Regions from separate parts of the Kitasatospora sp. NPDC004289 genome, predicted to be linked through region 1. Evidence: riboswitches for the same ligand, from Rfam matches in the RefSeq annotation. Region 1 holds a riboswitch; the other holds the start of a gene.
The links. Region 1 has a riboswitch for S-adenosylmethionine ahead of ACWEPF_RS19050 (IclR family transcriptional regulator). Riboswitches for the same ligand answer to the same signal wherever they lie in the genome.
Positions count from the first base shown of each region.

Region 2: another riboswitch for S-adenosylmethionine. It lies ahead of ACWEPF_RS27545 (aminotransferase class V-fold PLP-dependent enzyme); the one in region 1 lies ahead of ACWEPF_RS19050 (IclR family transcriptional regulator).

Region 1 covers NZ_JBSGEL010000026.1:2,797-7,472, reverse strand. The annotation lists gene ACWEPF_RS19060 (AfsR/SARP family transcriptional regulator) at 1-265, shown strand, start outside; gene ACWEPF_RS19055 (cholesterol oxidase substrate-binding domain-containing protein) at 476-2,305, opposite strand; SAM riboswitch class I at 2,426-2,568, shown strand; gene ACWEPF_RS19050 (IclR family transcriptional regulator) at 2,762-3,475, shown strand; gene ACWEPF_RS19045 (phytoene/squalene synthase family protein) at 3,584-4,504, opposite strand; gene ACWEPF_RS19040 (peptidoglycan DD-metalloendopeptidase family protein) at 4,636-4,676, shown strand, end outside.
Region 2 covers NZ_JBSGEL010000048.1:4,834-9,509, forward strand. The annotation lists gene ctaE (aa3-type cytochrome oxidase subunit III) at 1-39, opposite strand, end outside; gene ACWEPF_RS27535 (response regulator) at 478-897, shown strand; gene trpD (anthranilate phosphoribosyltransferase) at 1,044-2,075, shown strand; SAM riboswitch class IV at 2,188-2,305, shown strand; gene ACWEPF_RS27545 (aminotransferase class V-fold PLP-dependent enzyme) at 2,359-3,720, shown strand; gene ACWEPF_RS27550 (Lrp/AsnC family transcriptional regulator) at 3,913-4,191, opposite strand; gene ACWEPF_RS27555 (rhomboid family intramembrane serine protease) at 4,188-4,676, opposite strand, start outside.

The DNA.
Region 1 (4,676 bases):
GAGCGGACGGTACTCGGAGGCGGCCGCTGCGGCCGGCCAGGCGCTGGCCATCGGTCAGGAACTGGACGCTGCATACTGCCAGGGCCTCGCCCACGCAGCGCTGGGCGAGGCCCTGCTACGGCTGGGCCAGCAGGCAGCCGGGCTGCAGAGTCTTCGCGAGGCGCACTCGGTGTTCGAGCGGCTCGGGGTGCCGGAAGCCGCAGCGGTGGAGGAACGCCTTGAAGCGATAGTGATGGATCACGGCAGTTCGGAGGTTTCCTGGTAGCCCTGAACCCGCTGCGCGCTGTCACTCCAAGCGTCGGAAGAGATGTAGGCCGCTCTCACCGAACCTGGCGGGTAGGGCTCGACCATTTCTCTCCCCCCGCCGAGGCCGACTGGCATGGGGCGTGAAGTGGCCCTGGCAGCTGGGTCTGTTGTGCGCCAGAGCCACCGCGTGGCGGTTCCTGATGCGGCTTGGTGACTGGAAGCCTGACGATCAGCGCAGGAGGGTGTCCAGGAAGGGGTTGCCGAAGACGTGGTGGGGGTCGAGGCGGTCGAGGGTGGTGACGGCCTCGGTCCAGTCGGGGAAGGAGGCGGGGATGGTGGTGGTGAGGAGGGTGGGGTCGGACCAGGCGGCGGTGTCGGTGTAGGCCCAGCCCTTGGACCATTCGACCCGGAGGGCCGCGCGGGTGCCGTCGAAGAGGGCGAGCAGGGCCTGTTCGAGGTCGCGGCAGAAGCGGTGCAGGCCGGGGGTGCCGGGGAGGGTGAGGATGTCGAGCCAGAGGGCGGTGTCCCGGTCGGGGTGGGCGGGGTCGGGGCGCAGGGCGGAGAGCAGGGCGGGCCGCGCGCCGGGGATGCCGGTGGCGGCGGGGTCGTCCAGGCCGGTGACGCGGATCTCGACGGCGCCGTTGACGGGGTACTCGCCGCGCTGCTGGTACTCCGTCAGCAGGCGCTCGTAGGTGGTGGTGAAGGCGTTGACCGCCCACTGGAGGTCGGCCCGCCGCAGGTGGACCGCGTAGCCGTTGGCGGTGACCCGCAGGGTGGTGGGGCGGACGTACTGCAGGAGGGCCCGGGAGGGGCCCCAGAGGTCGGAGCGCAGGCCGTCGGCGAGCAGGTGGGTGAGGAGCTCGCCGGTGAGCAGGGAGCGCAGCAGGCCGCTGGAGAGCAGGACGTCGGTGAGGTCCCCGGTGAGGCCGATCTTGGTGATGAGGAACTGGAGCTGCCCGAAGACCGGGGCCAGTTCCGGCGCGCCGGAGACCAGTTGGCCGGCCAGGTCGGCGACCGGCTTCGGGATGTTGTCGGAGAAGGGGTAGTTGTAGGGCTCGGTGACGGTGCGGGCGGCGAACGGCCGCCCGGGGGTGAGCCGCCAGGTCTTGAGCCAGGGGTGGGTGGTGAAGGCGTACCAGATCGCCTCGGCCCGGCCGTCCCGGTCGACGAAGGAGGCGAGGGTGCGGGCACCCGCGGTGCCCGGGGCGGCGAAGAGCTCGGTGGCCGGGACGTCGACCCGGCTGACGCAGCGCAGCGGACGGTCGGGCCCGACCCGGAGCACCGCCTCGGTGAGGAAGGCCCGGCCGAGCTGGACCAGCAGGGCGCCGGCCTCGGCCTCGGTGCGGTCGTAGGTGCGGAGCGCGTAGCGGCCGGCGGTCCCGTCCCAGACCACGGCGGTGAGCGAGACCACCTGGTTGGAGAGCGAGCCGTAGCCGTGGCCGGCCGGGGCGGTCTCACCGGCCGCCGGGACGGCGGTGCCGTGGCCGCCGATCGCGAGCACGCCGCCGACGGTGAGGTCGCCGGGGGCGGGGCAGGCTGTGACGCCGAGGCCCTGCTCGGCGAGGCGGGCCAGCAGGTCCTCCATCGCGGCGCCGGTCTGCACCCGCACGGTCGGTGCGCCGGACACCGTCGCCCCGGTGAGGGTGACGGCGGTGAGGTGGCGGGTGGTGTCGACCAGCAGGACGCGGGCGGTGGACGGGGTGCCGGGCGCGACGGTGAGCGGGGCCCAGCCGTGCCGGTGGCCCTGCGGGCGCAGCCGCCAGCCGGCGGCGCGGGCCCAGTCCGCGAGTTCGGCGACCTGCTCCGGGGTGGTCGGCTCGCAGACCCAGAGCGGGTCGGTGCGGACCTCCCCGGCCCAGTTCTCGAACACCTGCTGGTACGGGACCAGCCCTCCGGGGAGACCGGCGGGGGCGGCGCCGACGGCCTGCGCGCTGTCGGGCCCGACGGTGCCGCGCAGCAGCCAGGCCGCGCCGGCCGTGCCGAGGGCCGCGGCGAGCGTCTGACGGCGCGTCAGTCCCCGGTCGGTGTGCTGTGGTTGCCCTGCTCGTTGGTCTGTCACGCGGCGACGCTACCAATGTGGATCATCCGACGGGCCGGTTTCGGCCCGGGGCGGGGCGGTTCCGGACGAGGTGGGGGGAGGTTGGTCACGGCGCCGCCACGACTTGATATGGTTCCTCGCGAATCATCCAGAGGGGTGGAGGGACCGGCCCTACGAAGCCCCGGCAACTCCCCGTTCGACCCGGCGTCCGAAGTACGCGCCGTGCCGTGCGGGAGCAGTGCCAACTCCGGCCTGTCGCCACTGTGGCGCGGGAAAGATGAGGAGACACGGTGCTCTCTGTGCTGTCCTTCGCCCGGGCGCTACCCGCCCCGGCGCTTTCGCGTACCCGTTTCGTGTCCGGCGCAGGCATTCGGCCCACTTCTGCGGCCTTCCCTCGCTGACCACCCCCGGCTCCCCGCACGGAGCCGCCGCGGGCGGACCCACCCGCCGTCCGCGGTTCTGAGACGGAGTACACCCATGGAAACCATCAGCGGCGTCGGCGTCCTCGACAAGGTCACCTCGATCCTCGGCACCCTGGAGGCCGGCCCGACCACCCTGGCCGGGCTGGTCGCCGCCACCGGCCTGGCGCGGCCGACCGCCCACCGGCTGGCGGTCGCGCTGGAGCAGCACCGGCTGGTCGCCCGCGACATCGAGGGCCGGTTCACGCTCGGCGCCCGGATCGGCGAACTGTCGGCGGCGGCCGGTGAGGACCGCCTGCTGGCGGCGGCCGGGCCGGTGCTCGCGCACCTGCGCGACGTCACCGGGGAGAGCGCCCAGCTCTACCGGCGGCAGGGCGAGATGCGGATCTGCGTGGCCGCGGCGGAGCGGCTCTCCGGCCTCCGGGACACCGTCCCGGTCGGGGTCACCCTTCCGATGCGGGTCGGGGCCGCGGCCCAGATCCTGCTGGCCTGGGAGGAGCCGGAGCGGCTGCACCGGGGCCTGCAGGGCGCCAGCTTCACCGCGACCGCGCTGAGCGGGGTGCGGCGGCGGGGCTGGGCGCAGGCCGTCGGGGAGCGCGAGCTCGGGGTCGCGTCCGTCTCGGCGCCGGTGCGCGGCCCGTCCAACCGCGTGGTGGCGGCCGTCACGGTGTCCGGCCCGATCGAGCGGCTCAGCCGCCACCCCGGCGCCCGGCTGGCCCAGGCCGTGGTGGACGCCGCCGAACGCCTCACCGAGGCCGTCCGGCAGTCCTGAGCCCGGGCCGTCCTGAGCCCGGGCGGTCCTGAGCCCGGCGGTCACGAGAGCGCTGGGCCCGGCCGGTTCTGAGCCCTGAGTCGGGCAGCCGGGTGACCCGAGGGGTCGTCAGGGGTTCGCCCGGCGGACGCGCCGGGCCCGGAGGTACTCGCGTGCCAGCAGGCGGAGCGCGGCGCCCTTGGGCGGGCCGGCCGGGCGCCGGAGGAGGGCGGGGAGGTCGGCCCGGGCGGCGCGGGAGGTGAGCGCGTCCAGGCCGACCATGCAGCGGACCATCGGACGGTGTGAGGGCGGGGCGAGGTCGATCACGGCGCGGCCCTCGGCGAGGGTGCGGTCGGCGTGGTCGAGCTGAGCGGTGATCAGGGCCCGGACGGCCGGGAGGTCGGCGGCCCGTTCGAGGTCGGGGCGGGTGACGCCGTGCCGCTCCAGGACCTCCTGGGGGAGCGTCAGCCGGCCGTCGGCCAGGTCCTCGGCGAGGTCGGCGACGAAGTCGATCCGCTGGGCGGCGTCGAGGTAGGTGCGGCAGGCGGCGCGGTAGTCGCCCTGGTCACCGTCCGGGCCGAGCAGGGTGGCGACGACCAGGAAGGCGGGCAGCGCGTAGGCGTCCAGGTAGGCCTGGTAGTCCGCCTCGGTGGCGAAGCCGGGGAAGTCGAGGTCGGCGAGGGCACCGGCCAGGTGCTCCGGCACCAGCGTGCGCAGCGCGGGGTGGGCCTCGACGGTGTGCAGGAACGGGCGCAGCTCGGGCTGGTCGGTGGCCCCGGTGGCGAGGGCACGCTCGACCTCGTGCTCCCACCGCGCGTACGCCGCCCGCCGTCCCTCCGGAGGGCCGCTGTCGAGCAGGGTGTCGGTGCGGTGCATGTAGGCGGTGGCAGCGATCACGTGCGGCACCAGACCTGCGGGGAGCAGCAGTTGGGCGGCCAGCGCGGCCTCGCGCCGGTACCGCGTCACCTGCCGCCGCTGCCGGGTGTAGTCCTCCCGCAGCCCGGGGTCGGTGATCCCGGCCGCGTCCAACGCCCTCGTCCAGCCACTCATCCCGGGCCCGCCCCTCTCCTTGATCGTCTCCGCGAACCCTAACCGGACCCTCGGAGTTCCGAGGTGTCCGGGCGGCGCGGGTCCGGGGACGATGGGCCGGGGCGGCGCCGGCCGCCGGAGGAGGGTGGGGCGTGCGCAGGGTGTGGTGGGTGCTGCTGGCCTTGGCAGCGGC
Region 2 (4,676 bases), on a different contig from region 1:
TCCGGTTTCTGTTGCTGTTGCTGTCGCCACGACGGACATTATGTCGGTCCCTTATTCCGTCTTCACGCCGGGGGGTCCACCTCGGAGTGTCCGGTGCGTGCGGTATGCCCCGATGGCAGCCGACGGGGCGTCGGAGACCCCCTCCACCGGCCCGGTGTCCGTTTTCTGATGGTTCATCGGAAGGTGCCGACACCCGTTCGCCCCGCGTGTTGCTCCGGGCCTCCTGACGGTCCGTCGGCTAGGGGCGCCCGCTCCCTCCGCCGTCCGGGTGGACTCGGCCCACCGGGTGACGGTCCGTCGCCCGAGCGGGTGAGTCCCGGGAGGGCTCGTCCCGGCGAGATCGCGCGAGGGGCTCACCACGGGCGGTGCGCCGGAGTAGCATCCGGAAGTGAACGTGGTCCGGATCACATCCGGGCCCGGTCGAGCCGACGCGCGCGCACCACCCATATAAGAGGACGAGCACCGGGAGCAGGGCCCATGGCGCACACGACGGACGAGACGCTCACCGTGCTCGTCTACAGCGACGACCGCAACACCCGCGAGCAGGTCACCCTTGCCCTCGGCCGCCGCCCCGCCGCCGACCTCCCCGAGGTCGAGGTGCTGGAGTGCGCGACGGTGCCCGCCGTCCTGCGCGCCCTGGAGAAGGGCGGCATCGACCTCTGCGTCCTCGACGGGGAGGCCGTCCCGGCCGGCGGCCTCGGCGTCGCCCGCCAGATCAAGGACGAGATCTACGGCTGCCCGCCGGTCCTCGTCCTCATCGGCCGCCCGCAGGACTCCTGGCTCGCCGCCTGGTCCCGCGCCGACGCCGCCATCTCCCACCCGGTCGACCCGGTCCCCTTCGCCGAGTCCGCGGCCACGCTGCTGCGAGCCCGCGTGGCGAGGCGCACTCCTGCGTAAGTGGTGATGCGTCCGGGGGCGCGGGGAACTGACGCACCGTCCCACCCGGGGCGGCCGTCTCACTGGGAAGAACAACACCGCATCAGCGGGCCGCACCTCGCTAGGCTGGCTCCAGTCCACGTCAAGACGGAGAACTGGAGCTAGCCATGGCCCGTACCTGGCCCGACCTGTTGAGCGCACTGCTCGCCGGTGAGAACCTCACCCAGGCCGACGCCGCCTGGGCGATGGACCGGATCATGAGCGGCGAGGCCACCCCCGTCCAGGTGGCGGGCTTCGTGGTGGCGCTCCGCGCCAAGGGCGAGACGGTGGACGAGATCGCCGGCCTGGTCGACTCGATGTACGCCCACGCCGTCCAACTCACCGTCCCCGGACCGGCGGTGGACATCGTCGGCACCGGCGGCGACCGCGCCAAGACGGTCAACATCTCCACCATGTCGGCCATCGTGGCCGCCGCCGCCGGGGCCAAGGTGGTGAAGCACGGCAACCGTGCCGCCTCCTCCGCCAGCGGCGCGACCGACGTGCTGGAGCAGCTCGGCGTCAGCCCGGACGTCCCGCCGCACCGGGTGGCCGAGATCGCCGAGGAGGTCGGCCTGACCTTCTGCCCGGCCCCGGTGTTCCACCCCGCGATGCGGCACGCGGCCCCGGCCCGCCGCGACCTCGGGGTGCCGACGGCCTTCAACATCCTCGGCCCGCTGACCAACCCGGCCCGGGTGACCGCCCACGCGATCGGCTGCTTCGACACCCGCCTCGCCGGGCTGATCGCCGGGGTGCTGGCCCGCCGCGGCGCCAGCGCGCTGGTCTTCCGGGGTGACGACGGCCTGGACGAGCTGACCATCTCCACCACCTCGCACGTCTGGACGGTGAAGGACGGTCAGGTCACCGAGACCACCTTCGACCCGCGCGAGGTCGGCATCGACCTGGTCGACATCGAGGCGCTGCGCGGCGGCGACCCGGCCTTCAACGCCGCCGTGGTCCGCCGCCTGCTGGCGGGTGAGCGCGGCCCGGTCCGGGACGCGGTGCTGCTCAACTCGGCCGCCGCGCTGACCGCCCTGGACCTCACCGACGCCCCGCTCCCGGAGCAGCTGAAGGCCGGGATGGCGCGGGCCGCCGAGGCCATCGACTCGGGCGCCGCCGAGACCCTGCTGAAGAACTGGGCCGAGGCCACCACCCGTTCCTGAGCGTCGAGTTGAAGGCCCGGACCACGGTCCGGGCCTTCTTCGTACCCGGATGCGTCCAGATAGTGGAATGCCGTTTGACCACTCTTCGGAAGCCGCTCTAGAGTTCACGACAGGTCATGAGCGACAGCGACAAGCCCCAGCTTGCTGTCCGGCAACCCTCCGTCCGTGGCGGGGTGCCCTGGGTGAGGACCGGGCACTGCGGCGATCCGTCCGCAGCGCAAGCGCGGACGTCGGCGGCACAGCTGCACCCCGAGGTCCCGGACCTTCAGAGGAGTGCACCCCCATGTCCGTCGCCACCTCCACCTGCGCCCCGCTCCCCGTCCTCGGCCACGACGTCCAGGTGCCGCTGGCCTCCGGCGAGAAGGTCACCTACGCCGCCCTCGACTACGCCGCGAGCTCCCCGGCCCTCCAGCGGGTCTGGGACGACGTCGCCGCCTACGCCCCGTACTACGGCTCGGTGCACCGCGGCGCCGGCTACCTCTCTCAGCTCTCCACCGACCTGTTCGAGCAGAGCCGCCGCACCGTCGAGGAGTTCCTCGACCTGCGCGAGGGCGACCAGGTCGTCTTCACCCGCGCCACCACCGACTCGCTCAACCTCCTGGCCGCCGCCGTCCCGGCCGGCACCGAGGTCTTCGCCTTCGAGACCGAGCACCACGCCTCGCTGCTGCCCTGGGCGCACAACGGCCTCAAGGTCACCTACCTGCGCGCCCCCCGCTCGCACGCCGAGGCGGTCGAGGCCTTCGACCTGGCGCTCGCTCAGAACCCCGCCGAGCACCGCCTGCTCTGCGTCACCGGTGCCTCCAACGTCACCGGCGAGCTCTGGCCGATCGCCGAACTGACCGAGGTGGCCCACCGCCACGGCGCCCGGGTCGTCCTGGACGCCGCCCAGCTGGCCCCGCACCACCGCGTCTCGGTCCGCGAGCTGGACGTCGACTGGATCGCCTTCTCCGGCCACAAGCTCTACGCCCCGTTCGGCGCCGGCGTCCTGGCGGGCCGCTCCGACTGGCTGGACGCCGCCGAGCCCTACCTGGCCGGCGGCGGCGCCAGCCGCACCGTCGCCCGCGAGCTCGACGGCTCCGTCGCCGTCGAGTGGCAGACCGGCCCGGCCCGCCACGAGGCCGGCTCCCCGAACGTGATCGGCGCCTACGCCGTCGCCTCCGCCTGCCGGGCGCTCACCGAGGCCGGCTTCGACGCGCTGGAGGCCCGCGAGCAGGAGCTGATCGCCCGTCTGAAGGCCGGTCTGGCCGAGGTCCCCGAGGTCCGGGTGCTCAGCCTGTTCGGCGAGGACGCCGCCCGGGTCGGCGTGCTCTCCTTCGTGGTGCAGGGCTGGAACAGCTCGCACTTCTCCGCCGCGCTCTCCGCCGAGTACGGCATCGGCGTGCGCGACGGTCTGTTCTGTGCGCACCCGCTGGTGCGGACCCTGCTCGGCGGGGAGGAGGCGGCGCCCTCCGAGTGCGGCGCCCCCGAGCCGTCGCTGCCGGGCGAGCGCAGCCTCAACGCCATCCGGGTCTCCTTCGGCGCCGGCACCCCGGACGAGCACCTCGACCGCTTCCTGGCCGCCGTCCGGGCGCTCGTCTCCGACGGGGCGGCCTGGAACTACCGCAACGAGGGCGGCCGCTGCGTCGCCGACTCCCGTCGGGGCTGAGCGGAGTGGGACGGTAGGGCAGCGACCTCAGGGGCGCGGGGCTCTGCTGATCTGCGGCTCCGCCGCGGCGCGCGCGGGGGGAACGGCAGCACGGGCAACCGGCTGACGGCGGTTCAGTTGCCGGTGAGCCGCCTTCCGTACCCGCGCAGTTCCTCGCGCCCCTGAGCGCTTGCCCTGCCGAGGCTCCGTATGTCAGTCGAGCCCGAGGGCGAACGCCGCTTCGAGGTCGTGCTTGGAGTAGGTGCGGAAGGCGATCTGGGTCTCGGTGTGCTGGACGCCGGGGATCTTGTTGACCTTGGCCGGGATGACGGAGGCGAGGTCGTCGTGGTGGCGGACCCGGACCATGGCGACGAGGTCGTAGCCGCCGGTCACGGAGTAGACCTCGCTGACGCCCTCGATGGCCGCGATCTCCTCGGCGATCTCGGGGATCCGGTCGACGCTGGTCCTGATGAGCACGATCGCGGTGATCACTCTGAAGCTCCTGTCCGTTGGTTCCGGGTCAGCGTAACGGCCGCCCAGGTGCCCAGGTACCCGGCGGCGAAGCCGATGACGTGGACCGCGTAGGCCACGCCGGTGCCCCCCTGGCGGACCGAGAGCCACTGGAGCAGGAACCAGAGCCCGAGCACCAGCCAGGCCGGGAACCGCAGCGGCAGGAAGAGCAGCACCGGCACCAGCGCGGTGACCCGCGCCCTCGGGTACAGCCGCAGGTAGGCGCCGAGCACTCCGGCGATCGCCCCGGAGGCCCCGACCAGGGCGCGGACCGACTCGGGCCCGCCGGTCTGCGCGAGCGCCCAGCCGTAGGTGGCGAGGTGACCCACCATCAGGTAGCCGAGCAGGAACCGGACCCGCCCGAACCGCTGCTCCACCCCCGGCCCGAAGACGAAGAGGAAGAGCAGGTTGCCCAGCAGGTGCGCCCACCCGGCGTGCACGAACAGACCGGTCAGCGGCGAGAGCAG